Regions from separate parts of the Virgibacillus sp. CM-4 genome, predicted to be linked through region 1. Evidence: riboswitches for the same ligand, from Rfam matches in the RefSeq annotation. Region 1 holds a riboswitch; the other holds the start of a gene.
What was found. A riboswitch is a leader RNA that binds a small molecule or an ion and turns the genes downstream of it on or off. The one in region 1 is predicted to bind preQ1.

Region 1 (16,446 bases):
TAACTTACCAACTCCCGTATGCTTTACCAGAAGATTGTCCGAGTGATGAAGATCCTGATACCTTCTTTGCTGCTAAACTGGAGAAGGATGTTACGTCTCTATTTAAACATCAAGTAGATCCAGAAGAGGTTGCATGTATGATTTTGGAACCTGTAATGGGGGAAGGCGGTTATATCATTCCTCCAAAGTCGTGGCTAAAGAAAGTACGTGAAATATGTGATCGGCATGGTATCCTACTCATCTTTGATGAAGTACAAACAGGCTTTGGACGTACAGGTAATTGGTTTGCTGCACAATCATTTGGTGTAACGCCAGATATTATGGCAATCGCAAAAGGTATTGCTGCTGGTTTACCACTTAGTGCAACTGTTGCGTCTAAAGAACTTATGGAACAATGGCCACTTGGATCTCATGGTACAACATTTGGCGGAAATCCTATTGCATGTGCAGCTGCTAGAGCATCTTTAAGCGTAATAAAGGAAGAAAACTTGCTTGAAAACGCATCGGAAATGGGTTCTTATGCATTAACCAGATTAACAGAGATGAAGCAGAGATATGATGTGATTCATGAAGTGCGTGGAATTGGCTTAATGCTCGGTATAGAACTAAGGGATCCAGTAAATGGGAAACCTGACGGTGAAGCTGTTATGAACGTATTAAATAGCTGTTTAGAAGCAGGCGTATTATTCTACCTTTGCGGAAACGAAGGTGAAGTCATTCGTATGATTCCACCATTAACGATAACCAAAGAACAAATAGACCAAGGACTAAATGTACTAGACAACGTCCTTGCCCGCCTTTAGGAGGAAAATAAAATGAGTGACTATCCAGAACATTTACAGGAACATGAACAAAGCCAGGAAGAAGAAAATGTCCATACACGTGGATTGTTAAAGTTCCTCCTCCCTTCATTATTTGGAGTATTCATCTTTTTATTTCCCATTTTTGATGGGGGTACATTTAATATACCATTAGGTATTATTACAGAGTATATCATTGATATTCTATCCAATTGGTTACCTGCAATTGTCACTTTGATTATGGTGATTTCTACTGTATTTACTGTGGTACAAGCCATTTTTAAACCAAGATTTATTCAAAAGTCTGCACTATTCATGTCTTTATTCAACGTAACCATATTCTGGACCATTTTACGAATTCTTGGGACGATATTTGCAATAATGACATACTTTGGAGCTGGTATGGAAATCATTTATTCTGAGCTTACTGGTGAAGTAATGTTTGGATTATTAACTAGTTTAATTGTATGGTTCTTTGTCGCATCGTTCTTAATGCCATATCTTATCAACTTTGGAGTTATGGAATTCTTTGGCTCGATACTACGCGGCATCATAAAACCCCTTTTTACGTTACCAGGGCGTTCAGCAATTGATCTCCTATCTTCATGGATTGGAAATGTAAATGTTGGTGTAGTGATTACAAGAGAACAGTATCAGAATGGGTTCTACACTGGTAGAGAAGCTGCAGCAATCGCAACCTGCTTCTCTACCGTGTCCTTGCCTTTTTGTTTAGTGATCGCTGGTATGCTAGAGGTTGATCATATGTTCCCACTCTTTTATCTAGCCATCGTAGTGGCTGGAATTGTAAGTGCTGTAATTGTTCCAAGAATTCCACCTATCGCTAACATACCAGATCAATATTATACAAATAATGACTATCAAGAAGATGTGCCAGCCAACATAAGCAAATTCAAATGGGGAATTCACCAAGCAGTCAAACGTGCAGAAAGTGCTGGTTCGTTTAAAGAACAGGTAAAACAGGGGAATTCTATTTTCTTAGGGATTGCATTTGTGTTACTTCCACAAGTAATGGCAATTGGTACAATTGCTTTAGTGATTGCTGAGTTTACTTCATTTTTTGAAATTATTTCGCAGCCAATTATTCCACTTCTTGAAGTAATGCAGCTTCCTAATGCAGCAGATGCAGCACCAGCGACTATTATCGGCTTTATTGATATGTTTTTACCAGCTGTATTAGCTTCAGGAATTGAAGCGGAAATTACTCGATTTGTTATCGGGGCATTGTCGTTAGTGCAAATTATTTACTTAACCGAGATGGGCACATTGCTATTAATCTCAAAAATTCCAGTGAAAGCTTGGCATTTATTTATCATCTTTCTTGAGCGTACTATTATCTCACTACCCATTATCGTAATCATTGCACATCTAATTTATTAATATATAAACCCTAGAATGCTAAGGAGATAACAATGTATTCCTCTTCCCTTGCCTTCTTGAAAATATAAAAACTGCCTGAGGTGATAAATGTGTATATCAATGTATTAATTGAGAAATTAGGAAAAGAGAAGGTAAGTCAACAAACAGATGATCTTATTCGTCACAGTTATGATGAATCACCTCATTCAGCCGTACTGCCTGAAGTCGTCTGTTATCCAAATTCATCTGAAGATGTTCAACTGATCGTAGAAGTAGCACGAGACTATCATATCCCAATCACTCCATTTGGGACAGGCTCCGGTTTAGAAGGGCAAGCCATACCTGTTGAGAATGGAATCTCCATGAACTTCAGCCGAATGAATCAGGTTATTGAATTCTCGCCAGATGATATGACGATCACTGTTCAACCTGGTGTCACTCGTTTTCAGTTAAATGATGTCATTCGTGAACAAGGATTACAATTCCCCGTTGATCCTGGGGTAAACGCAACCATCGGTGGTATGGTTGCAACTAATGCAAGTGGTACAACCGCTGTTAGATACGGTGCTATGAAAGATCAATTATTAGATCTAGAAGTCGTGCTGGCCGATGGCAGAATTATTCATACAGGAACCAAAGCAAAGAAATCCTCTTCTGGCTACCTAATGACAAACCTCTTTGCTGGTTCAGAGGGGACATTAGGAATTATTACTGAAATTACACTTAAACTACACGGAATCCCAGAGTATACAGTAATGGCACGTTGTACATTTGCGTCCATGGAAACATGTGCCATAGCAGCGAAAGAAATCTTATTACAAACAATCCCTATTAAGCGAATGGAACTGATGGATGCGGCTAGTATTGCTGAAGTTAATCGACAAAATGTATACACCTTTCCTGTTGCACACTCTTTATTCTTTGAATTTGCTGGATCTGTACACGGGGTAGAAGCTGATGTTCAACTGACTGCAAAGATAGTTAAAACGCTCGGGGCTAAACACTGGACAGTAGCTACCGATCCAGTAGAACAAGAAGAATTATGGAAGGCACGTTATAACTTATCTTACGCTTTTCAGCATACGGATGGAATAGATGAAGTTGGCGCTGATGTTTGTGTACCGATATCACAACTGCCTAAATTAGTTACTTATGCGAGGCAATTAATAGATAACAGCGGACTAACTGGCGGCGTTTGGGGGCATGTAGGCGACGGGAATTTCCATACACTTGTATTATTTGACCCTGCTGTAATTGGAGAACGCGAAAAAGCCGAGGCAACAAATGAAGCATTGGCAACACTAGCTATTGATGTTGGTGGAACATGCACTGGTGAGCATGGCGTCGGAATAGGCAAGCGAAAATATCAGCAAAAGGAGCATGGAACTGCATTAGAAGTTATGCACCAAATAAAACAATTGCTTGACCCAAGTAACATCCTTAATCCAGGAAAAATATTTATTGAATAACCCATTGATATTCCATGGGTTATTCAGCATCCATTCACCCTGTCACTTCTTCTACAGGTGTATTGCTGTAAAGGCGATTGATCGTTGGATCTTTCTACCAATTAACGGATTCTCTTATTAAACTTGAACAAATGTTTATCACATAATGGAATACTACTTAACCCTCATCATCTTCATTTTTCATTTTTACTTCGATTGGAATTAAGGTATTCTCCAATCGATTACGATAAATCTCAAATTGTTGTGGTAGTTTCAATTTACTTCCCATCTCCTGAAACGACTCATCATGAGCAAAACCTGGAGGATCTGTTGCAATTTCAAACAGTAAATTGCCATGCTCTTTGAAGTAGATCGCTTGAAAGTAATTTCAATCTTTTACAGGGTAACTGCATACCCATGGTTAGCAATATAGCCTTGCCAATCTAATTGATCTTTATCATCTTTGGCACGAAATGCAATATGATGTATTGTGCCAACACCCATTTGCGATCCTCCGTTTGTGGTTAATTTAATATCAATCGTATTCCCTATATCAGCATAGGAAGTCAAACGAACGAAATCACCTTCTTCTCCTACTCTTTCAAAACCCAAAATATCTTCCATCAGCTCAGCTGTGCTTGCAGGTTTAGCCGATAATAAAACAGCTCCCGCAAACCCTTTAATCGCTACTTCTGATGTAACATCTCCAATCATCCAATGATTGGCCTCTCCCGCTTCTTTCTCTACTAATTCTAATTGTAGTCCATGAGGGTCTTTGAACGAAAGATACGTCTCCCCAAAACGTTCCGCTTCAGTGAAGTCAATAGCCAATTAATAAAAGCGCTCTTTCCAAAATGATAAAGACCCAACTGGTATAGCAAAGGAAATGGTTCCGACTTGGCCATCGCCAATTCGACCTTTAAATGCATGTGACCATGGGAAGAAGGTAATAATCGTACCTGGTTCTCCTCCTTCATTTCCAAAATAGAGATGGTAAGTACTAGGATCATCGAAGTTAATGGTTTTCTTAACTAATCGTAAACCAAGCACACTTGCATAAAAATCGACATTTTCCTGTGGATGACCAACGATAGCGGTTATATGGTGTATTCCAGCTGTCTTTTTCATTTAACCGCTCACCTCATATTTAATTTATATATATTTAATTCATTTATTTTTAATTAAATATAATTATAAAATGTTCTTCTTATACTGTAAATCCTTCTTCTATTGTTATTTAAAAAATGATTAGTTGAAATAGCTTTGTGGAAAAGAATAAACATGTTATTCTATTTTCGAAGATAATGTATTTGATGAAAAGGAGATGAATGGTATGCCAAGTGGAATACACGAAGTAGAAATTGACGTACCAATTGAAAACGTGTGGGAATTCGTGAGCGATATGAATCATTGGGCACCTTTAGTTCCAGGATATATTGAACATGACATTCTTAATGACAGAGAATCCACATGGAAATTCAAAGGCGACCTTGGAATCATACAAAAAACGGTGAACTTGAAAATAATTATTACGGAATGGCAGAAACCAACAAAAGTAACCTTTGACTTAAAAGGATTGAGTGAAAACTTTGACGGAGAAGGGTATTTTAAAGCAGAGGCACTAGCTGAATCAACAACAAAAATTACAGGAAATCTTTCCATTACTGCAGGTGGGCTGATGGCTAAAATGATTAATCCTGTCCTTAAATCCTTTGTTCCTAAAACAGCCAAGGAATTAACAGAAGCCATCGCTGAAGAGATCACTAAAATCGAAGCAACTAATTAATTGTAAAATAAAAACGGATTTCGTTTGCGGTTTCGAAATCCGTTTTTATATACTTATTTTTTGTCTTTGTGAACATAGTGTCGCATATGACCACTAATTCCTGATAACGCTATTTTGGCAGGATCTGCTTCAATTTCAAGCTCGACAGTTGAGCCATCTGCTGGCAAGGTGTCTTCAAAAACTGTTTCATAAGCATCCACCGATAATTCTGTTCGAGAAGCAAGCAATTCTTCATGATCGTAAGTATTTAAATACTTACGATAACCAGGCTGTAGTACTCCTGTAAAGAATTCTCCAACAGCACCAGACCCATAACTAAATAAGCCGATTCTTGCACCGTCCTGTAACTCTTCCTGCTGTTCTAGTAATGATAGAAGGCTTAAGTATAAAGAACCTGTATAAATATTACCAACTTGCTTATTGTACGTTTTACTAGCTTCTAAATTGGCCACTAATCTTTCCTTATCTTCTTCCGTTCCTTGTTCATAGATCGCACGTAACGCTTTTTGACCCATTTTCGTATAAGGAAGATGGAAACAAATAGCTGTAAAATCTTCTAAACCGAACCCTGATTGTACTTTATAATCTTCCCATACACTCTCAAAGAAAGAAATATACTTTTCATTTGAAAGCTTGCCATCGACCATTGCTGTATCTGAGTAGACAGGGCGCCAGAAGTCCATAATATCGGCTGTTAAATAAGCACTTTTATCTTCTAAAGCTAGAATACGTGGGTCTGCACTAATAACCATTGCAACTGCACCTGCTCCTTGCGTTGCTTCTCCACCAGAGTTCAATCCATACCTTGCAATATCCGCACCTAAAACAAGCACTTTGCTTTTTGGATGTAAAGCAATATGACCCTTCGCCATTTGAATTCCAGCAGTAGCACCATAACATGCTTGCTTCACCTCAATTGTTCTCGCTTTTGGGTTCAGCCCTAATAGATCATGGATATATACCCCAGCTGATTTTGAATAATCAATACCAGATTCTGTACCAAAAATGACAAAGTCAATGTCTTCCTTATCTTTATCGTCTAATATATTTAAAGCAGCATTCGCTGCGAGTGAGACTGCATCCTGTGTAATCGGAGCGATTGCCATTTTCTCTTGTCCAATACCAATCGTATACTTTGCTGGATCAACATCTCTAGCGACTGCTAACTTATTCATATCTAAAAATAAATGTGGTGCATAAAATCCTATTTTGTCTATACCAATCTTCAATGTTCTGCTCCTTTACTACCATAGTTAGAATTCCTAAAAGTATCGCTTTCCTACCATTAGTGATTTTATTCACAATTAATTCTTTTTACATACCAATATATTAAATGATAATATAATCTACTTCTAAACACAATCATCGTGTGTTAACGACTTAAAAAAACCCAGCTCTGTAAAGAAACAGTCTGGGCTCTTCTTGTATTAATTTATCCCTATACTCCACGCTTATTTCCCCAAAGAAATGTATGTAACTGTGGAAGCACTCGGACATCCTTTAGAATAGTGCTAACCATTACTTGGTCAATCAGCTCCTCGTATTTTTGCAGTAAATATAACGACAATGCTTGATCATTATCCATCGTAATTTCATCATTTCCCACCTGAAGATATAAGCTTACATCTGGATAGCGTTGATGGATATTTTCTGCGTATCCTAAATCATCTTCATTAAAGATGACTACTTTCAAACTGCATTTTCCACGTTGCTTTTGTTTCAATGAATCAATAATAAAATCAAGGGTTTGATAATTTGTTTTCATCCCTGAACTTGGAGGTTTTGGAGAAAGTGTTAGATCATCAATCTTTGTAAACCATGTCTGCCATCTACTCCCTTGTGTTTCGAGCGCTACCTCCAGATCGTGATCATGCAGGATATCAATCAGTTGATCGATTTGGGGGAGTAATCCAGGATTCCCACCTGAGATCGTCACATGACCAAATTGATCAGCACCTTTTTCCCTTAAATCTTGCATAATCTCTTCTGCTTCCATCATTTGAATGTGATGTTTTTCTGTACCATCCCAAGTAAATTTTGAATCACACCATGAGCAGGAATAATCACAACCAGCAGTTCGGACAAACATGGTTTTTCTACCAATAACCATTCCTTCCCCCTGAATCGTCGGCCCAAAAACTTCAATTACTGGTATTTTCACTTACCTATCCCCTTTCTTTGGACGATATACACAATAACTGGACGGTGTTTCTCGTATATATACTTGGATACAGCGGGGGGAATGGGATAATGTATCTAAGTATTCCTGCACAAGTTCATAAATCGTCCGTGCCACAATCTCAGTAGTTGGAAAAGCATTGGGATTATGATCGGAAAAAGCAACATCCTGATTCATGACAACATGATCAAAACGTTTATGAATAAGATTTTTTATTTGTTTAAAATCTACTAAAAACCCTGTATGATTGAGTTCTTCACCAACAATAGTAATATTTGTAAAATACGTATGCCCATGCATCGATTGACATTTTCCAGCGTCTTGATGGGGAATATAATGGGCCGCAGCAAAATGAAAGTCTTTATTGATTTCATATGTATAGTTATGGTTTATGAAAGGATAGATTTGTTGGATCATTACGTTCTCACCTTTTTTCGATTTGCTTCATACTTTTCTAAACCAGTTTGACGTAATTGACAAGCAGGACACTCCCCACATCCACTACCTCTTAATCCGTTATAACAAGTCAATGTATTATTTTTCACAAACGAAAAAGCTCCTAATTGATCACTTAATTCCCATACTCCTGCTTTATCCAGCCACATAAGCGGAGTATGGATAACGAATTGATCATCCATTGCTAAATTTAATGTCACATTTAAGGACTTGGTAAATATATCTCGGCAGTCAGGATAACCACTAAAATCTGTTTCACACACCCCTGTTACCACATGCTTTGCATTAATTTGCTTAGCTAATATTGCTGCAAAAGATAGAAACAGCAGGTTTCTTCCGGGGACAAATGTAGATGGCAAGCCATCATCTCCTTCAGTAATCGCTATGTCTTTACGAGTTAATGCATTTGGAGCTAACTGATTTAATAGATTCATATCCAGTTCATGATGCGTTACTTTTAATTGATCGCAAATGTTTTTCGCAACATGTAATTCTTCTAGATGCCGTTGTCCATATTGAAATGTTACTGCCTCCACATGTTCAAACTCACGCAATGCCCAGAACAAACAGGTAGTACTATCCTGACCACCACTGAATACAACGACTGCTTTTTGGTTGTTCATCGACTCTTCTCCTCCCTTTTTACAACAAAGAAGAGCGTTCGTTACTAAAATTTCCATCAAAAAAACAACACTAAGAAGGTGTGTTGTTTTGATCTCCTTAGTTTTTTATAGAGGGATGGAATTTCGAACCTCTCCTGCTATTTTACAGAATTCTTATTTTTACTTGTTATCATTAGTTTACCATAAATTGGCTAAAACCTATACCTCTTTTTCTTTTACACGATCAATATGTTCAATTGCCATTTTAACGTTTTTGAATGTTTTCATATCTTTAAACGTATCTTGAATGGATACCGTTTTTATCGCCATATCTGGGCGAATGCCTGCTACTAATAGCTGCTTCCCCATAAGTGATATAAATTGATGAATTTTTAAAAAGCGTGAAACGGTATACGTATCCACTTCATACAATCCAGATAAATCCATAATCAAATATTCTTCATTCGATTGCTCCAAATAAGCAGATAATGAAGTCATCAAAGCTTCTAATCGATGGTCGCTCATATTGCCAATAAGCGGCAAAATAGAAACATCATCCCTTATTGGAACAATTGGAGTAGAAATCTTTTCAATTTCTACCAAGCTTTCTTGAAGCAGGCGTTCCTTTTGTTTTTCATCTGTAACATCTTTTTGCACTCCAACAAAATAGAGTTTTTGATCTTCTTCTATCCACATCGGATCAATGGATAATTCGTTCCAGAAACCCGTACCATCTTTTTTATAATTGTATAATTGCACAGAAATCGATTCGTTAGCATCGACAGCTTCGCAAATTTGATTCACACGCTTTTTATTGGTCTCTTCCCCCTGCAAAAACCTGCAATTCTTTCCAATCACTTCTTCTTCATTATAGCCTGTTAGCTCTAAAAAACCTTTATTAGCGATAATAATCGGATTATCTTCAATAGAAGGATCTGTAATTATTAAACCGACCTCTGTATAATTCAATGCCTTCTCCAATAAATATAATCTTTCCTTATTATTTTTCACAGTCATTCCATCCTTTTTCTTATGTTACATATAACATTCAATTGCTCATTTCTATCATTATACAATCCCTGTTTGATAAATCATATGATAAGGCTTAATTATATCCCTTAACTTGCTAATCTATTCTGTTCGATCCGTCTATTTTATCGATCTCGATACGTTTTTAATTCTGCAATTGCCTACTCGACTCCTTTATTTATATACTCTACCATAAAAATTCTGCTAGAATATAATGTTCCCTATTATCAATTGGTTACAGTTATTTCCAATTAAAATAATTGATCTTCTGCTATATAAAAAAGAGCCTGTAAAAAGGCTCCTATTATATAAGGAATTATTTCATCAAACTTGGTAAGATCGTTACCAACGGTGGAAATAGGATTAATAAACAAATGCAGATAATCATTCCAATAATCATCGGTACTGTTCCCCGGAATATGGTTTGTACTGGAATATTTGTTGCAACGCCTTTGATTACAAAAATGCTAATCCCAAGCGGTGGTGTTAAAGAACCAATATTAATTGCCATCACCATAATAATTCCAAACCAAACACCATTAAAACCAAGTTCCATAATGATTGGATAAATTATTGGAAGCGTTAAAACAATTAAGGAAAGACCTTCAATGAAGCAACCTAGTAAAAATAAAGCAATCAATATAAATACAAGTATGATATATGCATGGAGATCTAGCCCACCTACAAAACTGGTAAGCATGACTGGCAACCTACTAATTGTTAAAAATTGACTAAATAGAGTAGCACCGATTAGAATTAGAAAAATATAAGCAGTCAACCTTACTGATTCATTAAACGATTGCTTTAACTTATCCCAGTCTAAACGCCTAGACAATAGTGCAAAAATAATTGCACCAACTGCTCCAACCCCGGCTGCTTCAGTTGGAGTGAATACCCCTAAATATATCCCGCCAATACTTATAAAAAATAACCCCATAAATGGCCAAACATTTTTTAATGTATGTAGCTTCTCACTAATAGTCGCCTGCTCTGTTCTAGCTGGTGCCAAATTAGGATTCCGTCGAACAAGAATGGCAATAATGATCATAAATATAATAACTTGAAAAATTCCTGGAATAATACCCGCAATTAATAATGCCCCAATGGGTTCTCTTGTTTGTATTCCATATAATATTAAGATAACACTTGGGGGAATTAAAATACCTAATGTACCCCCAGCTGCAACACAAGCAGTGGAAAGGCTTGGTTTATATTTATATTTATCCATTTCTGGTAAGGTTATTTTAGAAACTGTTGCAGTTGTTGCATTAAGGGAACCGGAAATAGAAGAAAATATAGCTGCAGTACCAATTGTAGCCATCGCCAATCCTCCTCGAAAATGACCAATCCAGCTATCTACCGCTCGATATAAGTCCTTACCTAACCCTGTGTACGACAGAATCATCCCCATTAGTATAAATAATGGAATAACACTTAATGAATACGAACTTGCTGTATCAAAAGGAGTTCTACCTAGTTGAGCAAACGCTACATCCCATCCCCTGATTAAGGTTGTACCTACTAAGCCTACGAATAACAAAGAAATACCAACTGGAACTTTTAGTAAAAATAAGATCAATAATAGTACAATCCCAATAAAACCAATCATTTCAGGACTCATTTTGATGAACCACCTTTTGCAAGTAGTAAATGGAATGCAGGATTGCAATGAATGCAAAGAGAATGGAACCAATAACTGCTAATATAGCAATTGGATAAAGTGGGATACTTAAATCCCCCGTTACTGTATTAGCATGAAAAAGTCGTATCGCATAATGACAAGTACTCCAAGAAACAAGTACCATTAAAACAGCGATTAATAAATGAATAATCGATTCAACTATCCACTGGATACGCTGAGAAAACCGCTCAACAACAAAGTCAATAGTAATATGTTCTTCTTTGACATGTGTATATGCTAAGCTTAGAAAGATAACTACAGATAGACCTAACTCTGTAAAATCTACAGTGCCCGTTACTGGAGTTTTAAAGAGCCATCTCCCAAGCACATCTAACGTAATCATCACTGCCATGAATAATAAGATAATCTGAGCAAAAACATGCAACATCTTACTTAATCGCTGTATTATTCTTTCCACACCATTCACCTCTCCCGCTACTTCACTTCATCCTTTAATGCTTTCGCCCGCTGATAGATTTTTTCACCTGGTAACCCTTTCGATTCCATCTCTTCTATCCATGATTGTACAAGTGAATTTAGCGCCTGCCTCCATGGCACTAATTGTTGTTCACTAAGTTCAATTACTTTTGCGCCATTTTCAACTGCTAATTTCCTTCCTTTTTGACCATCTACGTCAAAAACACGTCCACTCTTAATAGCAGTATTTATATCTGTCGATTCATTAATAAGCTCCTTTTCTGAATCTGTGAAACGCTGATATGTATCTTTGTTCATAACAGTAAAAAATGGCGTAGCTGAAAAGTTTCCAATTGTAATATAGGATGCTATTTCATGCAAATTATAATTGTAAAGCGCTTCCAAAGGCACCATTGCTCCATCAATAACCCCTCTTTCCAGTGATTCATATACGTCTCCCATCGGCATAGAAATGGGTACGGCTCCTAAAGCCTCCAATATATCATTAGCCAATGGTGATGGAGAGCGAACACGTAATCCTTTTAAATCGTCTGGTGATTCAATTTGATGGTCTTTCATAATTAACTGGGCAGGTTCAGCAGTAAATAAATATAACGGTATCGTATCATCATGTTCTGCCTGTATACTTGGAAATTCTTCATATAGATTGGCTATGACTTCTGAACCATGCGCAGCTGATTCTGCAAGAAATGGTAACTCCATAACAGAGACTAATGGAAATCTCCCAGGAGAATACCCATGTACACTTAATGCAATATCTGCCTCCCCTGTAACAGCCATATCATACTGTGAACCGGCATTACCTAGAGCATTGGATGGATACAGTTCAAACGTAATCTCCCCATTTGACTTCTGCTTCCAATCATTCCCAATCTGTTGGAATACTTGTGTTTGAATCGGATGATTCCCCGGTAAGAAGTGAGAAATAATTAAATTATGTGAAGAACCAGTAGAGGCTATACCTCTAGAACAAGCAGAAAGGACAACTAAGAGAAGTACACTAATTAAACAACTCATCATCTTTCGATACATATTTTCTCCCCCTAAGGAATGGAGTGTAGTAATCCACCATATGTTAACGCTTACATTTATTATAAAATTATATATGATTTCATATATGATGTCAATTAATCATAGCTTAATGTTGTTATTTAAAGAAAAAAGCACCTATAAACAGGATATAAGTGCTTTTTTTGTGCTGCATCTAGTTAAACACTTTTTCTTGATGTTTGTCCGGATTAATCCATGTATCCGATGTCCAGCCTGTAAGATCATAATCACTTAATGCTTGTTCTACAAATGCTTTATATTTAGCTGTCTGTCCTGAATTATCAGCCATTTTCAACGCATCTAAGCGAATACCTTCATGATTACCAGCATAATTAATTTCATATAGTTCATTCCTGCCTCCAAATTCAGTACCAATTGCATCCCATATTAATTTCAAGACCTTAACACGTTCCTCAGCACTTACTCCACCAGAACCTTTATAATAATGGTCGAGATACGGACGTAATTCCAGGTTTTGGAAATCTTTTGCACTGGAAGGAAGCTGGATCAGCCCTCCAGCTACTACTTGCTCAAATATTTGCTTAATCTTTGGCCAAACACTAGGAGCGAATGTCCGGTAAGCTGTTGCATAAGTAGCATTAGGTAAGACCACCCCATTTGGACCAGTTTCGGGATTTGCTGCCATAGCTTCCGAAATCGCCCAGAACATATTACGATAAGAGATAACTTCACCTATATTCGCTTGAACGCCTCTAAACTTATTTGTACCTGCCATTTCAGTCGCCTTCAAAAGTAACCCTACCATGAAATCCAATTTTACCGCGAAGCGTGTACATCCTTGAAAAGTATAACGATTGAGCCATCCAGTTTTAGGTCGGAATCCATTCGCAATGTCAACATTGTTATATGTTAGTACGTCTTCCCATGGTATAAATACATTATCCAGCACAATTACTGCATCATTTTCATCAAACCTGCTAGATAAAGGATAGTCAAAAGGTGTCCCCATTATTGCTGCCGTTTCCTCATAGGATTGGCGACTAATCACTTTTAACCCCGGTGCATTCATTGGTACAAAAAAGATTAATGCGTGACTCTTATCCCCTTCCCCTAAATCTTGAGGAGAATAATTAGCCACAAAATTATAATGCGTTAATGCTGCTGACGTTCCAACCATTTTGGCGCCGCTAACAATAACACCATCATCCCGCTCTTCTACTGCACGAACAAATACCTCCTTATTCTTGTGAAGTGGTTGATCCCGATCCAGTTGTGGATTAACTATAGTATGATTACAAAATGGAATTTCTTGCTGAGCTTTTTTATACCATCTTCTTGCATTATCCTCAAAACCTTTATAAAAACAAGCATATGGACCCAATGATGCGGTAAACGCTGCCTTATAATCTGGGGTTCTCCCCATGAAGCCATAACTTAATTTTGTCCATTCCGCCATTGCATCCCTTGCCCCTAGCAATTCTTCAGAACTAGTAGAAGCTTTAAAAAATTTATGTGTACGGAACCCAAATTCAGATTTTGTCGTCAGAATAGCTTCCTTTGCCGGATCATGTAATGCGTCATACAGTTTTGCAATTGATCGAGCTGCATTTCGATAGGCCGGGTGTGTAGTTACATCGTCTACCTTCTCTCCATTTAAATAAATAGCACGACCATCTTTCAAACTATCTAAATATTGCTTGCCATCCATCATATGATACTACCTCCAATTTTTGAAATGCTCGTTTATCGAATTTTCAAGTAATTTTCTTGTAGATTTAGGATAGCAAATCGTATTTGTTCCAGCTACGACAATGGTTGTTGGTGAATAATCTGCTAACTGACAATCATTGTTTTATTCAAATGATAATTCGCTTTTAGCAAGCAACACTTCTAATGTAAGTAATAATTGATGACTTACTGCAGGATCTCTTAATTGTTCACCAAGTATTTCCTCTAATTGTTTAACACGATATCTTAATCCGCTCATAGATAAAGCCAGTTCTTTCATTGATTTCTCTAAATTGCCGCCATACGATAAAAATACATATAACGTTTTTAATAGTTCCTTATACCTGTCTTTATCTTGATATAATGGACCAAGTAAATGTTTCGCTTTTTGTTTAATCGCATCCTTGTTTTTTGAATGGATTAGCATTCCAACAACACTTAGATCTTCAAATAACATAACCGATTTCGATCGAGTAGCCATTGATAAGGCTGTTAATGCTTCATGATAATGATCGTTTGCTAACTTTACATCCAGACCTATTGTACTTATTCCGAATGTAAACATGCGATTAGAAAAATGTTCATGTAAATTATCCTTCAGATGTGAACATAGGGTGCATACTTCACTAGCAGACGACTGTATTTGTATTAATAAAATAATTGTGGAAGAACGCTGTCCAATTAACATGTTTGACCGAGTCTTAAAGTAATTCAAAACATGTTCCATCACTTGCTCATGAAATACTAACTCATTCCTTGAATGATTCTTCGTGTGTTCGTAATTAATTGCCACTATAAAATAGTTTTGGTCCAAATCAACTTGCAGATAACTGCCTCGTTTAATCATTTCTTTTTTGGATGCGATGCTCCCGTCAATAATTTGATCTAAAAAATGACCCTTCATTCGTTCCATTGCTTCAAATGTAGTCTTTTCATTTAACATATATAAAGAGCAAACCGTTGCTGTACGCTCTAATATCATTTGATCCACTTTTGTAGGCTGTTCATTTTCTCCATATACAAAAGTACAAGAACCAATATATTTTTTCTTAAGCATTATTGGGCTTGTTAAAAACTGACAACCATTATAAGAAACACGCCTTATTTTAAACCAATCTTGCGCTTCTTCTTGTTGTAAAGCCTCCAAAAAAGTTTGATAATGTTGAAGCGAATTTATCAAACCAAATCCAGCATGCGCAATCAGATTGTGCTTCGTATTATCAATCATAATTGGTAATTGGGTTTTCTGATGGACTAATTCTGCAATGGACGGTATATCTTCGCCCTCTACTAATTTTTCCGTTAATTGTTGATGAACAATAAACGTCTTCGCCAGATTATTGCGTTCTTCTAATAGTTTCTCATAGGTGATCGCCAGTTCCTCGACAATTGGATTGTCTTCGTAGTATTTTAATTCCTCTACAATGTCATCTTTCCACTCCGGAATTGTTTTTCCTACATAATAGCAATAACTTGACCCTGCAGCTTTACAACTCGTTTCTTTAAAAATGACCTTTCTCCTGCAAATCTCTGAATAATAACCACTAGCGTAACCAACAAGGGTATGACAAATAAATTCATTTGTGACACCAAATTGTCTTAGATGCTCTTCTGCTTCATATGAACCCGTCCATATTCCTTCAACATGGACAGCATTTATCTTTCCTGATGGATCGTAATCAATATTTAAATTGGTTCGCTGCACTTTTGTATATCCACGTATCATATGTAGTACCGGACCTTGCCTCAAAATTTGTTCTATAGAAGATAACCTTTGTTTTAATACCCTTTGTGCATCTAATTTCCCTAGGTTCCATCCATACCGAATCAGAAAACCTTTCATACGCTGCTCAGAGATATTTTCTTTTAAATCTTTCCGTAAAATGCCAAACACAGAGGAAGAAGTTAAAA
Region 2 (16,446 bases), on a different contig from region 1:
AATCGTCATTCTTGCCATATGATCGATACTTCCTTCTTTTATAATGTCATCCAAATGTCTATCATCTGTTACAAACAAAAAGCGCCGTGCATTTCTTTCATTTACTACTTGTATTAATTGCCTAAAATCCTTTGCTGCAGTCCCTTCTCTAATCATGACATACATTCCTTTTTGCAAGCGTTCGTTAGCTTCATCAACTGTTGTACCTTCATGATCCGTGCGAATTCCAGCAGTCATATATACATCTAACTGTTTTCCAAAAAGCCCTGCTGCATGACCATCAATTTTCTTCCCTCGATTTTTAGCAGTAACTAATTTATCAATCATATCTTTGTCGGCATTTTCCACCCCAGGGAAATTCATTACTTCAGCTAAGCCAAGTACATGATCATAATCATATAGAGGAAGCAGCTCCTCTGATGTAACGGTTGCACCTGCATGTTCAAACGGTGTTGCTGGCACACAGGATGGCAGCATAAAATAATAATCAAATGGCAAATCAAGTACACTTTTCAGCATATATTCAATGCCTTTAACTCCTGCCACATTCGCTATTTCATGCGGATCACAAATCATTGTAGTTACCCCATGAACGAGTTGAACCTTAGCAAATTCACTGGGAGTTACCATAGAAGACTCAATGTGAACATGTCCATCAATAAACGCTGGTGATATATAACGATGATTTGCATCAATTACTTTTTTTCCTTCGTATTCACCTATACCTACAATATAGCCATCCTTTATTGCTAGATCGCCTTCCATGATCTCTGAGCTAAAAACATTGACGATTTTTCCATTTTTTATCACAATATCAGCAAGCTCCCGCCCAGAAGATACCTGAATTTTATTAATAAATGTTTTATCACTCATTCCTTCAGCCTCCAATCATTTCATTCTTTGCCTTTTTCTCAATTATGTTTACATAAACGTCTACTCACGAATAAATGTATTTATTTTAGCATGTCATTCTTTTCAATCAACAGTAGTGTGATATTTTCTAGCAAATATTTTACTTACTATAACATACAATTTATTTCTTATGTTTACTCATTTGCTTTACGAGCGATTACATGGTATATTCATAAATAAGATTGATTATTCTAACATCAAAAGGAGTGAAGGTGATCCATGTTTTTATCTGTTCTGCTTCAACTTGTTTGTGCTTAAGAATGGGAGAAGTCTGTCCATTTTTAACAAGCCTATGCAAGTTACAAGCAGCGGATTAACACCTGAACTCATAAAATATGGATGGCAGATTTATGTCAACATCTAATTGGTGGAGCAGGGCGTTGCGCTCTGCTCTTTTTATACCTTAAAAAGGTAAAAGGTGTTTGCTCTCCTTGTACTTGTAGGCAAAAGGACGATTTTCGGGTTAAAGGAGAGAATAAAGATGAGTATTTTAGACGTTCACCATGTATCCCATGCTTTTGGTGATAAAGTTGTTTTACGTGATCTTTCATTTCGTTTGTTAAAAGGCGAACATATCGGACTTGTCGGTGCAAATGGTGCTGGAAAATCGACACTTTTTCAAATCCTATCTGGAAAGCTCGTACCAGATGAAGGGGAAATAACCTGGCATCCTAAGGCACGAATTGGAACATTAGATCAACATATTCAATTAAGTCAAGGAAAGACGATACTGGAATTTCTTCAAGGGGCTTTTCATGATTTATTTGATACCGAAAACGAAATGATGATATTAACCGAAAAAATGCGTACATCCACAGAAGATCTTGAACAATTATTACATCACTACAGTCAATTACAAGCAAAACTGGACCGCCATGATTTTTATCGTATCCCAGCAAAAATTGAAGAAGTGGCTGCAGGACTTGGAATTACGCAATTAGGCTTAGATACAGATGTAAGTAAATTAAGTGGTGGGCAAAGGACAAAACTATTACTGGCAAAACTACTATTACAGCAGCCAGATGTATTATTACTTGATGAACCGACGAACTATCTAGATGTTTCACATATTGACTGGTTGACTTTATATCTAACCGACTATCCAAATGCATTCATCTTAATTACACACAATACGACTTTTATGAATCATGTGGTGCAAATTATTTATCATTTGGAACATAAGAAGGTAACTAAATATACCGGTAATTATGAACAATTTTTAGAAGCCTATGATTTACGAAGAAGACAAATACACTTGGAATACCAGAAGCAACAGGAAGAAATTACAAAACTTGAAACGTATATTCGAAAAAATAAAGCTCGAGCTTCTACTGCCAAGCAAGCAAAAAGTCGCGAGAAAAAGTTGCATAAAATCAAGCGAATAGAAAAACCTACAATGAACCCAAAGCCGACCTTCTCTTTTTCCGTTACAAATCAACCAGACAATATTGTCTTCCAAGCGGAAAGCCTGGATATTGGATATGATCAACCGTTATTTAGCAACGTCAACTTACAGTTAAGGCGTGGTGATAAAATTGCCTTAATAGGACATAATGGTATTGGCAAAACAACCACCTTAAAAACATTACTGGGTGAAATCCCGGAACTAAATGGCTGTATAAGCATCGGCGATTGTGTTATACCTGCATTTTTCGAGCAAGAAATGGGGGTTGCTGCCAAACATACAGCATTAGAAGAGGTTTGGGGTAATTATCCAAATTTAACTCAAAAACAAGTAAGACAGACTTTGGCACGATGCGGATTAAAAACAGAGCATATCTTTCAATCGTTAGCTTCGCTTAGCGGAGGGGAGCAAACAAAAGTTCGTTTATGTAAGCTTATGCTTGCTAAAAGCAACATCCTTATTCTAGATGAGCCCACCAACCATTTGGATGTGGAAACAAAAAATGCGCTTAAAAAAGCACTGCAAGACTATACTGGAACATTACTTCTTGTATCACATGAGGCAACATTTTATCAGGACTGGGTCACAAACGTATGGAATATGGAAAAATGGCAGTAACCAATTTCTTTTTTCAAGGCAGCAATCATTGATATCAAGATTGCTGTCTTTTTTATAGCTATTTATCTATGGTATGTGACGATATCTGATAACAAACCTACAAAATTACACACACCTAGTTCTCTTCTTTAAATATTTTAATCGCTTCATATTGGAATCCAAGGTAGCGGTAATTTTGATTAATATACATTTCTCTGGGCGTACCTTCGCCATCTGCCACTAGAATGATTGTTTTATTAGGAAATTGATCCATAACAAATTGCTGTAATCTAGTAGCAATCCCCTTTCTACGATATTCCTCAAGAACGAATAAGCTGTCAATTTCTGCAGTATCCTTGTCGAGAATTACATCTACAGAACCTGCAATATTTCCCTGGAAATAAGACAAAATCTGCATGACATTTTCCGATTGAAATTGTTGTCGATATTCATATGGCTTTGCTTCGGCAAACGCTTTCCCGTATGAGATATCTTGTTGATATTGTAATTGTAAGTATGTATCAAAATTAGCTGCTGTTACTAACTCAATAGCTATATCCATATTTTTCTCGATGCGAGGAAACTGGTCGGGTTGAATCGAGAACAATTCCAAATAACTATACGCGTAATTATTCTGTAAAAAATGATGAATTAATTCTTCTGTTGGCTTCCTATTCTCTGGAAACGTGAATTTGACATGATATTGATGCTGCTGCAAATGAAAATTGTACAAATAAGTAGCTGCTTCTTTAAAAGCAGTTAACGTTGGCATGTTTTGAAATTTCAAATAATTACTATCAAATTTTATTAACATTTCGGGATAATGATAATGTACATATAAATCCGACTGGTATACGATTTCACCTGCTGTATATATGTTCTCAAAGCTCAATCTATTCATATTTTTTCTCCTAACAGCTCTATGTTAAAATGAACGCAATATCTATTATACAGAAAATCTTGTTGTTTGTGCTCATTACACGATAAAATAAAATCCCTCGCTATAAAAGCAAGGGATAAAAAAGCTCCACCTTTATTCCGTACCCGTCGCTCTTACAGCACCGGATTCTTTCTGGACATTAACTTCATAGGTTAATGTCCATCCAGTAAAACCATATAGTAAAGTCAGTAATGGGGATAATAAACAAAAGAATGCAAATGGAAGATACTCCAGTGTAGACACACCTAAAACAGTTGTAATAAATACACCACAAACACTCCAAGGTACCAATGGATTAATAACCGTTCCAGCATCTTCTGCTACACGAGATAGGTTCTTTTTAGCAAGACCGGCCTTTTCATATTGCGATCGATAAGTCTCCCCTGTTAGGAGAATGGATAAATATTGTTCTCCTATTAATACATTCAATCCTACTGCAGTTAGTGCCGAAACCATGATAACTGAAAATACCTTATGTAATAAATGTTCAATTGCAGCCAACAATCTAGGGATGATTCCGAGTGTAAACATCAAGCCACCCATGCTTAATGCAAGCAGTACTAAGCCAATGGTAAATAACATTCCATTAATACCACCTCGTGTTAATAAAGCATCTATCGCTTCAACCCCTGTTTCCGAAACAAACCCACCCATTAAAACCCCGAATAAACGTTCAAGTGAAGGAATATGATGGAATAAAGACAGTAGGATCGCTGTTAGAGAGCCTGCAGCTAACGTTAACATCGCTGGGGCTTTTTTTATTGAAAGTACAAGCAGTACTGCAAGCGGAAAAAATCCATTATACCAATGTACTAATCTAGTATCTAATAGACCATTTTGAAAATCGATCATTTTGCCAAAATTAGCATCTGTAAGCGTTGGAGAAATAATGCCAAAGATGATTAACGTAAGAATGAAGGCGGGAACCGTCGTACCCATCATATTTTTTATATGATCAAATAAGTCCACCTTTAGTGTTGCCGATGCCATATTAGTTGTGTCAGACAATGGTGACATCTTATCTCCAAAAAAAGCCCCAGACACAATAGCTCCTGCAGTTATCGCTAAGGAAACATCGACAGCTTCCGATATACCAATAAAAGCCACACCAACCGTCGCAATAGTAGTTAAGGAACTGCCCACAACAATTCCAATCAGTGAGGTTATAATAAATACGACCGCGAAATAGAAGCTAGGGGTAACTAACTGAAGCCCTCCATAAATAAGCGTTGGGATTGTTCCACCCAACATCCACGAAGCAATTAATACACCAATCAGAAAAAAAATAAAGACAGCGCCCATCCCGGATGTTGCTCCTTCGATAATTCCAGCTTCCAACGCTTTATATGAAATCCCCTTAGTGAGACCATATGTGCACAAGAGTAATAATGAGATCACTAGCGGCACATGAGGAGCAGCTTCAAAAAATATAATACTCGTACTGATAATGCCCACAATAGCTAAAGTAATAATGACAGCTTCCAATAAAGATGGTGTTTGAACAGCTTTAATACGATACATATAACTACCCCTTTTTTTGTTTTATTCACGTTAAAACAAGATCATGTGGGTTCTATCGTTAGTTGAATACATGTCCAAACGTGGCAAAAGAATCTGAGCAATATCTATTTGTTTGCTAAGTCTAACGGTTTATTCTTTGGCTTTATGTGAATAGCTTTATCGGTTAATCCTTCAATTGCTTCTAAGATAGTTTCATTAAAGCTAGGATGAGGATAAAGCGGGAATGACAAATCTTCATCCCTTCCTACTAATTCTAATGCCGTGACCCCTGTACTTATTAGCTCAATTGCACCTGCTCCTATTGTATGGAAACCTAATAGAAGGTCAGAATCAGCATCTTTAATAACCTTTGCTATCCCATCTGTTTGATTCGATATCGTTGCATAACTATTCGCAACGTATCCAAACTGGCTTGTTTTCACATGATATCCTTGCTGTTCTGCTGCTTGTTCGGTTAAACCTACGACTGCAATTGGAGGAATGCTATGAACAACTGTTGGAATCATTGTTAAGTCAACCTCACTTGATAACCCGGCGGCAATTTCAGCCGCTACTTTCCCTTGTTTCATAGCTTTAACAGCTGAAGCGACTCCATCGGTTACGTCACCGATAGCGAATACGGAAGGAATGGTAGTTTTCATTTCTTGATTAATGGCTATAAAACCTGCTTCTGACAGTTGAATTCCGACTTGGTCAATGCCTAAAGAATCAATGTTTGGCTGATGGTTTGTTTCTACATAAAGATGCGTTCCTGCAAGTGTTAATTGATTATCATGCTTGGTAAGTTGTAGAAGAATGCGATCTCCCCTCGGAGTCACTTGTTTCAATTGATATTCACGGTAAACATGTATTTTCTCTTTCTTTAAAATTCGCTTTAATTCTCGATTGATCGCATGATCAAATGGAAAATCGGCTCGATTATTCAAAACAATCGACACCTTTGATCCCATTTTCCGATAGCTAAAAGCTGCTTCTAATGCGATATAATCCGTTCCATAAACCACCAGTTCTTCCGGGACCTCATTTAAATTAAATATGGTCTGTTCTGTCATGATACGAGGGTTGCCCATGAGGGAGTTAGGCAAAATTGGTGATCTGCCGGTTGAAATAATTGCTTGTTTAAACTCAAACAGTTCAAAACGATGCTCCATTTCTACACCAATTCGATGTTCATTAATAAAATTGGCCCTACCATGAATCACTTCAATTTTGTTGGTTTTACATAGGTTTTCTACACCTGCTCGTAATTGTTGCATCGTTTGTTCTTTATAGGAGACCAATTGATGGATTTGGAAAGACAGGTTCTCTGCTGAAATACCAAATGATGAAAGATGCTTTACTTCATCTAAATGCTTAGCGGCATTTGCAAATACTTTAGAAGGAACACATCCTTTATTTAGACATACCCCACCTAGATGCTCTTGCTCGATCATAGTAACTTGTAAACCTAACCTTGCAGCGCGAATTGCTGCATGATAGCCCCCAGGCCCACCGCCAATAATAATTAATTCCCGTTGTTCTGCAAATTCGCCCACAACCATTTACATCAACTCCAATAATAACTTCGCCGGATTTTCAATCAGTTCTTTAAAGCGATTGGTAAAAGCAATGGATTGCGCCCCATCAATTACACGATGATCAAAAGATAAGGAGACATTCATTATCGATCGTATGTTAATTTCATCGTCTTTCATAACGACTGGCATCTTCCTTGTTTTATGAAAAGTCATAATTCCGGTTTGGGGATGATTAATAATGGGTGTTGCACCAGTACCTCCAAGTGGACCTACATTATTAACAGTAAATGTACCTTGGACGCGGGCTTCCGATGCAAGTTGACCACTATTTGCTTTCGCAGCAACGGCTTTCATTTGTTGATCAATGGTACGAATCGATTTTTGATTTACATCCGGAACAACGGGTACCATTAAACCATTTTCTGTATTCGTTGCAATTCCAATATGATAATCCGTTAGTAATTGGATGACCTCAGCTTCTTCATCAAGTCTTGCATTAAAAAGCTTATATTCTTTTAAACAAACAACGATTGCTTTTACAAAAAAGGCAGCAAGGGAAACCGTATCTTTCGATTCCTTCAAGGCATTACTAGCCTCGATTAAATACGTAACATCTACTTCATCATAATGGGTAATATGCGGGATCGTTTGCAACGAATAGCTCATCTTTTGCGCTATTTGTTTACGAATTCCAGTAAATGGAATAACTTCACCTTGCTTATCTACCTGTTTCTTTTCGATTGTTTTTTCAACCTCTATGTCATCTGAAGGTGCAGATTGATTTGCAAAGCGATACACATCTTCATCTATAACGCGTCCAGAAGGGCCAGTTCCCTTTATTTCCTCTATATCAACGTCTAGCTCTCTAGCAATCTTCCTCGTATAAGGCGCAGCTAAAATGCGGTTATATTGATTGAACGAAGCAGCAGGGAATGCTTCTTCTATGAGAGGTTTCGTATCATCAACCATTATTTCTGTTGTTTGTTCCTGATTATTAGAATTAATTTGTTTATCATTAGCTATCTCCATTATTACTGTACCGACTATTACAACGTCCCCTGGTTCATATAGAATAGATGTAATCTTACCAGCGGATGGGGCAGGTATCTCTGCTACCATCTTATCTGTTTGTAGCTCGACCAAAGGCTGATCGATAGATACTTCATCTCCTACCTCGACAAAATAATGTATAATTTCTCCTTCTGTCATACCTTCGCCTATATCGCTAAATTTGATCTGAACCATAATATCACCTCCTAAAATTCATACACCTTTAGAATCGCCTGCTCTATTCTGTCTGTTGTTGGTAAATAATCATTTTCTAAGGCAAAGAGTGGTACGGGAACATCAAATCCTGTCACTTTCTCAATCGGTGCTTTTAAATAAAGGAAGGAGGTCTCATTAATGATCGATATGATTTCACTACCAATTCCTCCAGTTTCATGACCTTCATGAATAATAACCACTCTTCCCGTTTTTTGTACGGAATTAGCAATAATCTCTTTATCCAGTGGGTATAAGCTACGCAAGTCGATGACATCACATGAAATAGCTTGCTGCTTCATGTTTTCAGCTGCTTCCAACGCAATTGGCATCATTGCTCCCCAAGCGAAAATGCTCACATCTCCTCCTTGAGCAACCATTGTTCCTTTGCCAAGTTCAATATGATATTCCTCCACCGGTACCTCGTAGCGCTTACCGCGATACAGCCGCATTGGTTCTAAAAATAGAACTGGATCCGGGTCTTCTACTGCTGCGAGCAATAATCCCTTCGCATCATATGCAGTAGACGGACATACCACCTTTATCCCAGGCATATGGGCGAAAAATGCCTCTACGCTATCCGAGTGTATCTCCGGAGAACGTACCCCAGCACCATATGGAGCCCGGATTACCATCGGCATATGATAATGACCTAACGTACGTGTTCGTGTTCGTGTCACATGTGTTGCAATTTGCTCAAAAGCTGGATAGATAAACCCTAAAAATTGAATTTCTACAATTGGTTTTAGTCCATTTAAGGCCATCCCTACAGCCGTGCCAACAAAACCGGCTTCGCTCAAGGGTGTATCCATTACACGCTGTTCACCAAATTTTGTCTGTAGTCCATCAGTAGCCCGAAACACCCCACCATTTTTGCCAATATCTTCACCTAGTAAGAGTGTTCGCTTATCTTTTTCCAGTACTGTCTTTAGCCCATCATTAATCGCTTGTATCATATTGAATGAATTTGTTTTTACTTTTTCCCCTGTTTTGGCTAATTCCTTTGACATAACCATACTAGCCCCGTCCTCCTCTAGAAATAATCTGTTGTCTCTGTTTCGCAATCGTCCATGTTGGTTTTTCAAAAACATAATCAAACATATCCGAGACTACGGGTTTTTGATAGTTTTCCATTCGACTTATTGCATTGTCCAGTTCTTCTCCTATTTCTTCAGATAGGGAGGACTGCCATGCAGAATCCCAAATATGACGCCCCTTCATATGCTTTTCAATACGAATTAACGGGTCAACCACTTCACTTTTTTGGTTGATTTCATCTTGGTTACGATATTTAGATGGATCGTCAGCAGTTGTATGTGCACCAAATCTCATTGTTACTGCTTCAATTAATGTAGGACCTTCCCCTCTTTTCGCTTTATCTAGCGCTTGCTGTACAGCGATATATACAGCCAATACATCCATTCCATCTACTCGAATACCGGGGATTCCATATGCTTCCGCTTTTTGGGCAATTGTTTCCGAATTCATTTGTTTTTCAACCGGAAGCGAAATAGCATATCCATTATTTTGATTAAAGAAAACAACTGGAGCTTTAAAAACACTAGCTATATTTAATCCTTCATGGAAGTCCCCTTCTGAGGTTGCTCCATCCCCGAAATAAGCGATTGTCGCATTTTTACTTCCTTTATACGTTTCGGCCATTGCTGCACCAGTAGCATGAGGCAAATGAGTAGCAATTGGTATTGAAGCAGGCATGATATGCTTTTTCCTTGATGGAAGACACCCCTCTATCCGACCATTCCAATGTAATAGCATCATGTCTAGATCTGCGCCAAAGGCTAGAGACGCACCATGGTCCCGATATGTAGGAAACATCCAATCCTCTTCTCCCAAAGCAAGTGCACTACCTACTTGGGCTGCCTCCTGACCTGCAAATGGTACGTATGTTCCAATTCTTCCTTGTCGTTGTAAAGCTACCCCCTTCTGGTCGTACGTACGAATACGTAACATATGGTAATATAATGATTTTACTTTGGCTTCATTTAATTCTTTTTCATACGTTTGATCCTGCCATTTCCCGTCTTTACCCATAACTTGAAATAATGGATATTTCTCTTTCATCTATATCCCACCTTTTTCTACTTTTATATTCCCTTCATTATAAGAAGGTAATTGGTTTCCTTTCTAACTGGCTAGATATTGAAACGTTTCCTCCAATGCTTGCTGCTCTGACTTTCTCTTGAATTATGTGCTTAGGTAAGATAGCTTGCCTAACTTCTCCTTCACCTATCCTTCCATTATCATTCTCTACAATCAGTTCAGTTGTTACCATTCGCTTTGTTATCTCTGATACCGCAGCCGTCAATTTAACGTTCGTCCCTAACGCGGATGGTGCTATGTGATTTAAGGCAACTGCTGCACCCATAGCTTCTTCATTTTCTTCTAAGTATGGAAGAATGCACTGTCTAGATACCCATTCCATGTGATAAACCATTGACGCAGTGGAATAAACTGGATGCACAACTTCTCCTCCAAATTGAGCAAACATTTCTCTAGTTACTTCTACCGTAATTGTCTTTGTATCTCCAATACACAGCCCTTCCTTCATTGACTATCACTCTTTCCTAAGCAAATAATGTATGCGCTTTCAATATGATTTAATCTTTATCCGGTTGCTTTCGAAACGTACGTATCTAAATTTTTAGTATATTTTGTATGTTACAATATCTTATAACTATAGTCAACTGCATACAGTTAACTATAATATAAGAATGGCATAATTGTTAAGGAATATAAACAAAGAAACATTTCGAACAACTACAGCTCTTGAATATCCTTAAAAGTCACCTGCTCGCGCTTTAGCTTTACATGAAAAAATCCAGATAACGTTGCCTATCTGGATTGAGCTTTTTCTATATGCATGAGTACACCGTCTAGTCCTTTTTTAATATGTTGTTTCATCAATTCATTTGCTTCTGCTTCATTTCTCTTAAATAGCAGCTCAGCAAGTCGTTCATGTTCACTTACAAAAGAAGGATAAAATTCACCCTTTACCATGCTTATTCGCATATAATGAATTTTTGTACGAATTACTTCTAACAATTCTTTTAATTGTTTATTTTTGGATGCATGAATGATGATATCGTGAAATTCTTGATCCAGCTTCCCTAATTCAATTGTCTTCTGCTGCTCATATGCTTGGTATGTAGCTTGTAAATTATTGGTTAGCTGCTCTTTCTCTACTTCCGTGATATGGTAAATGGCAAGGCTAATAGCTAAAGCTTCCAAGCTCTCTCGGCACTGAAAAATATCCACTACATCTTGAACGGTAGGTGTGTAAACGCGAACATAGCCTTCATTATAAGTAAGTAAACCATCTTGAATAAGCATTCGAATAGCTTCTCTTACTGGTCCTCTGCTGATGCCTAGCTTACTAGCTGCTTTTGCCTCAACAATACGTTCAGAAGGTTTATACTCCCCTTCCAAGATTTCTTCTTTCAGAATATGATAAGCCTGTAAATGTAATGATTCAGGTTTAATAATACGTGTCATAATAACCTCCAATCAGAAAGCTAGTTCTTTATTCTCATTCTTTTCTGAATATATAGGTTATATTATATCAAAATCTCAATGGCTTTGTTTATGAAATTTTAAAAACTGTAATGAAAGGAAAAACTTTATTTAAAGAAAGAGGATCGCTAACTTTGTGGGGCACACTATCGAGAAGAGTCTTTTTCAGCCATAGGCAAAGAGCGAAGAAGCACAGAGCGTGACACTCCCTGCAGCAAAACGGACAGTTCCAGACCCCACCGTGTGTTTTTTCCACGAGGAGGCTTGAGCGTTGTCCGCGGGAAGGGGAAGATCTGTGCTCCTAAAGGCAAATAAAATACGAGTTGCTCTACCAGCTGAGGGACATCAACAAATTATGCCACTCTATTCATTTCTTTCTTCATATGATCATCCGCATATGCCTTACCGTATTTTTTCATTGAATAATTGTACAAGATCACCCCTAAGATGGCCCACACCCCAACAATAACCCATTCATATGGCCATATCAAAGCCGACGGCATACCAGGCATATACAGTATCATAACACCAAAAGACATCACGGCAGCGACCCAACCAAACGTGGTTCCAAAAGGTAGTTTAAACGGTCGAGCCATGGTAGGTGCTTTTTTCCTTAATAAAATATATGATATAGCTACCATTAGCCATGCTACGACTAAGCCTAATCCACCAGCATCCACTAGCCAAACTAAGGCGGGACGTCCTAATAAAGGTGCAGCAGTGGAGAGAATAGCAATTAATAAAATTGCTTTATGTGGGGTTTTATATTTTGGATGTATGTCGCCAAGTGATTTCGGCAGCATCCCAGCTTTGGCAAGGGCATAGATTGCTCGGCTGCCTCCAACATAAAAACCGATCCAACTTGTCAATATACCACCAATCCCACCTAGCACAAGGAAATTCCCCATTAGTTGGCTGCCGCCGAACGCCTTTGCCATTGCATCTGCCGTGACTAAACTAGACGCATTAAGTTCTGCAGGACTTAATATCCGAGAAACTCCAAAGATAATTGCAATATACCAAATCACTGCCAGAATAACAGAAAATATTAATAACTGCCCAATCTTCTTTTGTGGTAGATTAATCTCCTCAGCTGCTTGTGGAATAACATCAAAACCTACAAACATAAATGGTGTCATGATAACAACCGTCAATATACCAGCAAGCCCTGTTTCTAGCAAGGGCTGCATGTTCTCCATTTTTCCTCCGAATGTACTCCCGGTAATTAACATAAGGCCAGCTACTAAAATGATTAATGTTAATATAAATGAAATAACTGTAGTCAGCTTAATCCCCCGGTAGTTAATCCAAGCAACTAGGATGGAACCAATAATACCTACACCTGCCCAGGTGAGCGTAACATCCCAGCCCGCAATGGTATATAAATAACCTTGACTATAATTAGGTATAACATATTCAAATACAGTTGGAAGAGCAACAGCTTCAAAGGCTACAACAGATACATAACCAAGGATAATTGACCATGTAGCAATAAAAGAAGCCACTCTCCCCATCGCCTTATATGTATACACATGTTCTCCACCAGCCAAGGGAAGCGCTGAAGCTAACTCCGAATAGGTTAATCCTACAAAAACGACAAGTAGGCCGCCAATAACAAATGCCAAAATAGCTCCTATTGATCCAGCTTCTGTAATCCATAATCCAGATGTAACCACCCATCCCCAGCCGATCATAGCTCCAAATGCTAGTGCTAGCACATCTTTATTACCTAGAATTTTTAATAACTTATCAGATTCATTCATAAAAACCCTCCAGATCATGTGTTTTTATATTAACAAACTATTCCGAAATATCATGATAAAAATTCTTTCTTTTACGATGTTACTTATGATATACATCAAATAAATTGGGTTCTGATCCAACCAACGTAAAGAAAACAGCGTTCAATCCTTCAGGTGCAAGTGAGCAAGTGAAGCAATCTTTTCAGCCAATGTTATTGCTGGTTCATGACACAATGTGGAGAAGGGAGCTAAAGGCCAATTATTCCATTTGCAGTACTGCCGTTTCTGCCAATTCTTCTATTATAAGACCAATATTTAGATTCCAAAGGGAAGAAACAGCGTCCCATAGATGCCGCTGCCTTCTTGCAAAATCACTTTTGTCCCATTAGCTTGCTGCTCATGAATGGATGATATTGGTTGAAAAAATGCTTCTTATCTAATTCGAATAAATTGCTCCCAGTAATACCTCCTTTTTATACAAAAAACCAGTCATATAGACAGAAATCACCTAAGGTAGATCTATCAATATAACTGGTTTTGATCTAACGGAGCGCTTTACTTATCAGTAAAGTCAATTAGATTCAGCAGTTAATTTTTATATAACTTGAGTTTACCGAAAATTCAATAAACACGCAAGCCTTCCTGGTGTACTTCTTGCTTTCTCGCCCACTTTACTAATAGATAAGCGAAAGGGGTATCAATAATAGCAATAATTAATTTAAATACATATTGTGTAATAACCATACCAATCAATACATTAAAAGGTACAACTCCCCAAAATGCAATCACAATAAAAATGGAAGTATCTATGAGTTGGCTGGTCATCGTTGAAATATTATTTCGCAACCAAAGTTTTTTCTCCCCATGATTCGCTTTCAACCTATGAAATATAGTAACATCTAGATGTTGACTGGCAAGGTAGGATAGAAGACTTGCAATCATTACTCGAAAGCTACCCCCAAGGATCTGTTCAAATTCTTCCTGCAGGCCAAATGCTGGAGCAGCAGGTAAGTGAACCACAATGAAAATAAATAACATCCCAATCAATTGTGTTATAAACCCTGCTTGAACCGTTTTTCTAGCGGTTTCCTTCCCATAAACCTCCCCAATAACATCTGTTAGCAAATAGGTAATGACATAAACTACTGCAGCACCTGGCAAAATAAATTCGCCAATTTGAAATAGCTTCACTGCTAATATATTTGATAAAAGTAAAAGCCCCACAAACAAAGCATTTAAGTAAACAAACATCGTATTTCATCCTCTTCTGAAGTAGAGGAACATAGCTAACCCTCATAAACTTAACGATTATCTATTTTCTCTGGATACATATCATGATTCAGCAGACGATGCTCTGCCATTTGTTCGAACTTGGTACCAGGTTTTCCATAATTACAATATGGATCAATGGAAATACCCCCGCGTGGTGTGAATTTTCCCCAAACTTCGATATAACGTGGCTCCATAAGATGAATAAGATCATTCATAATTATATTCATACTGTCCTCATGAAAATCGCCATGGTTACGAAAACTAAAAAGATAGAGCTTTAGCGATTTACTTTCCACCATTTTCTGATCAGGAATATAACTAATATAGACTGTCCCAAAATCAGGTTGTCCTGTTTTCGGACACAATGTTGTGAATTCAGGACAGTTGAATTTTACAATATAATTACGATTTGGATGTTTATTGTCAAATACCTCCAATACTTCGGGGGTATAATCAAAAGCGTAGTTCGTCCCCTGACTTCCCAATAACGTTACGCCATGCAACTCATCATTACTTCTTCCAGACACAAGTAAAACCTCCTCTTCCATGTTTACTGCCCCCTTCGAGCTCACACAGCTCAAGCTCCTCCTAAAGCAAACTTTTTCATCGAATGTAACCCAACGTATGAAGGAAAACTTAAGGGGGGGATCCTGAATTAGACAGTTGTCACATATGTTTATTCTTTCATATAAGAAAGCCATGGCCCAAGGCACATGGCTTTTTATCGCATCAGTTGTCCTTAGTTTTTTATAGAGGGTTATAGCTAAGAACCTCTCCAATTTTATATGGATCCGAATATCCATTTTCTCGCCTAATTATATATATCGAGTAAAAGGATGTCAATCACATCTTTACTAAACTCATTGCTGCACAGCATTTTTAGGGTAATATAATTTTTTAGCAAGTAATGTTTGAAATACTAGAAATATCCCGCTGACCGTCCAATATAACGGCAAAGCTGCTGGGGTATTAAATGAAATGAACCCAATCATCACAGGTGAAAGAAGTCCCATAATGGCCATTTGTTTCTTTTGTTTTTCATCCATACCAATCATTGAAACACGTGACTGAATAAAATATATCGCAGCTGCAATAAATGGCAAAATGAGATCAACTTCGCCTAGATTAAACCATAAGAATGAGTGGGTCGCGATTTCCGGTGAGTTTCTAATTGCATAATAAAAAGCGATAATCACCGGAAATTGAATAAGCATTGGCAAACATCCCATAGAGGTTAACGGGTTGAATTGATGCTCTTGATAAAGCTGCATCATTTCTTGTTGCATATTGGTTTTGGACTCTTGATCTGTTTTCCCTTTATATTTTTCTGTAATAGCGTCCATATCAGGCTTCATTTCATTCATTTTCTCTTTCATCTTAGCGCCGCTTTTTGTTTGTTTTAATGATAAAGGCATTAAGAGCAAACGAATAAGCACCGTTATTAAAATAATGGATAGACCATAATCCCCTCCAAATAACACAGCTACATATTTCATGAGCCCGGAGAATGGATTGTCAAAATGAAATAATCCACTATCTGCTTGGCACCCCGTTAAAAAAAAGATTAGAATGATACCGACAATGGCATATTTTTTAAGAAAAGTGAGTATAAATTGACCTTGCATTGTTTTCCTCCTCGTTGTAATAAATCTTTAAAAAACGAGAAGGACTGCTGGTCTGTATCATCGTCTGGTGAAGCGATACGCTTCGTCTTTTTAACTAACCATTGCAAGATTTCTGCACATT

Region 2: another riboswitch for preQ1. It lies ahead of queF (preQ(1) synthase); the one in region 1 lies ahead of queC (7-cyano-7-deazaguanine synthase QueC).

The regions. Positions count from the first base shown of each region.
Region 1 covers NZ_AUQA01000006.1:1,085,545-1,101,990, forward strand. Annotated here, with positions in the region: gene M948_RS38700 (aspartate aminotransferase family protein) at 1-803, shown strand, start outside; gene M948_RS38705 (YjiH family protein) at 816-2,198, shown strand; gene M948_RS38710 (FAD-binding oxidoreductase) at 2,288-3,646, shown strand; partial or broken gene M948_RS38715 (ring-cleaving dioxygenase) at 3,804-4,753, opposite strand; gene M948_RS38720 (CoxG family protein) at 4,959-5,411, shown strand; gene M948_RS38725 (hydroxymethylglutaryl-CoA synthase) at 5,465-6,640, opposite strand; gene queE (7-carboxy-7-deazaguanine synthase QueE) at 6,850-7,572, opposite strand; gene queD (6-carboxytetrahydropterin synthase QueD) at 7,573-8,007, opposite strand; gene queC (7-cyano-7-deazaguanine synthase QueC) at 8,007-8,669, opposite strand; PreQ1 riboswitch class I at 8,761-8,807, opposite strand; gene M948_RS38745 (STAS domain-containing protein) at 8,868-9,659, opposite strand; gene M948_RS38750 (TRAP transporter large permease) at 9,994-11,298, opposite strand; gene M948_RS38755 (TRAP transporter small permease) at 11,288-11,776, opposite strand; gene M948_RS38760 (TRAP transporter substrate-binding protein) at 11,794-12,828, opposite strand; gene M948_RS38765 (4-hydroxyphenylacetate 3-hydroxylase family protein) at 13,001-14,518, opposite strand; gene M948_RS38770 (XylR N-terminal domain-containing protein) at 14,660-16,446, opposite strand, start outside.
Region 2 covers NZ_AUQA01000003.1:101,273-117,718, reverse strand. Annotated here, with positions in the region: gene ade (adenine deaminase) at 1-873, opposite strand, end outside; gene M948_RS31745 (ABC-F family ATP-binding cassette domain-containing protein) at 1,394-2,935, shown strand; gene M948_RS31740 (GNAT family N-acetyltransferase) at 3,051-3,815, opposite strand; gene nhaC (Na+/H+ antiporter NhaC) at 3,948-5,375, opposite strand; gene lpdA (dihydrolipoyl dehydrogenase) at 5,480-6,916, opposite strand; gene M948_RS31725 (dihydrolipoamide acetyltransferase family protein) at 6,917-8,137, opposite strand; gene M948_RS31720 (alpha-ketoacid dehydrogenase subunit beta) at 8,149-9,171, opposite strand; gene pdhA (pyruvate dehydrogenase (acetyl-transferring) E1 component subunit alpha) at 9,173-10,237, opposite strand; gene M948_RS31710 (thioesterase family protein) at 10,275-10,724, opposite strand; gene M948_RS31705 (GntR family transcriptional regulator) at 11,009-11,668, opposite strand; gene M948_RS31700 (APC family permease) at 12,040-13,449, opposite strand; gene M948_RS31695 (queuosine precursor transporter) at 14,050-14,679, opposite strand; gene queF (preQ(1) synthase) at 14,730-15,248, opposite strand; PreQ1 riboswitch class I at 15,434-15,480, opposite strand; gene yidC (membrane protein insertase YidC) at 15,561-16,325, opposite strand; gene M948_RS43190 (hypothetical protein) at 16,265-16,446, opposite strand, start outside.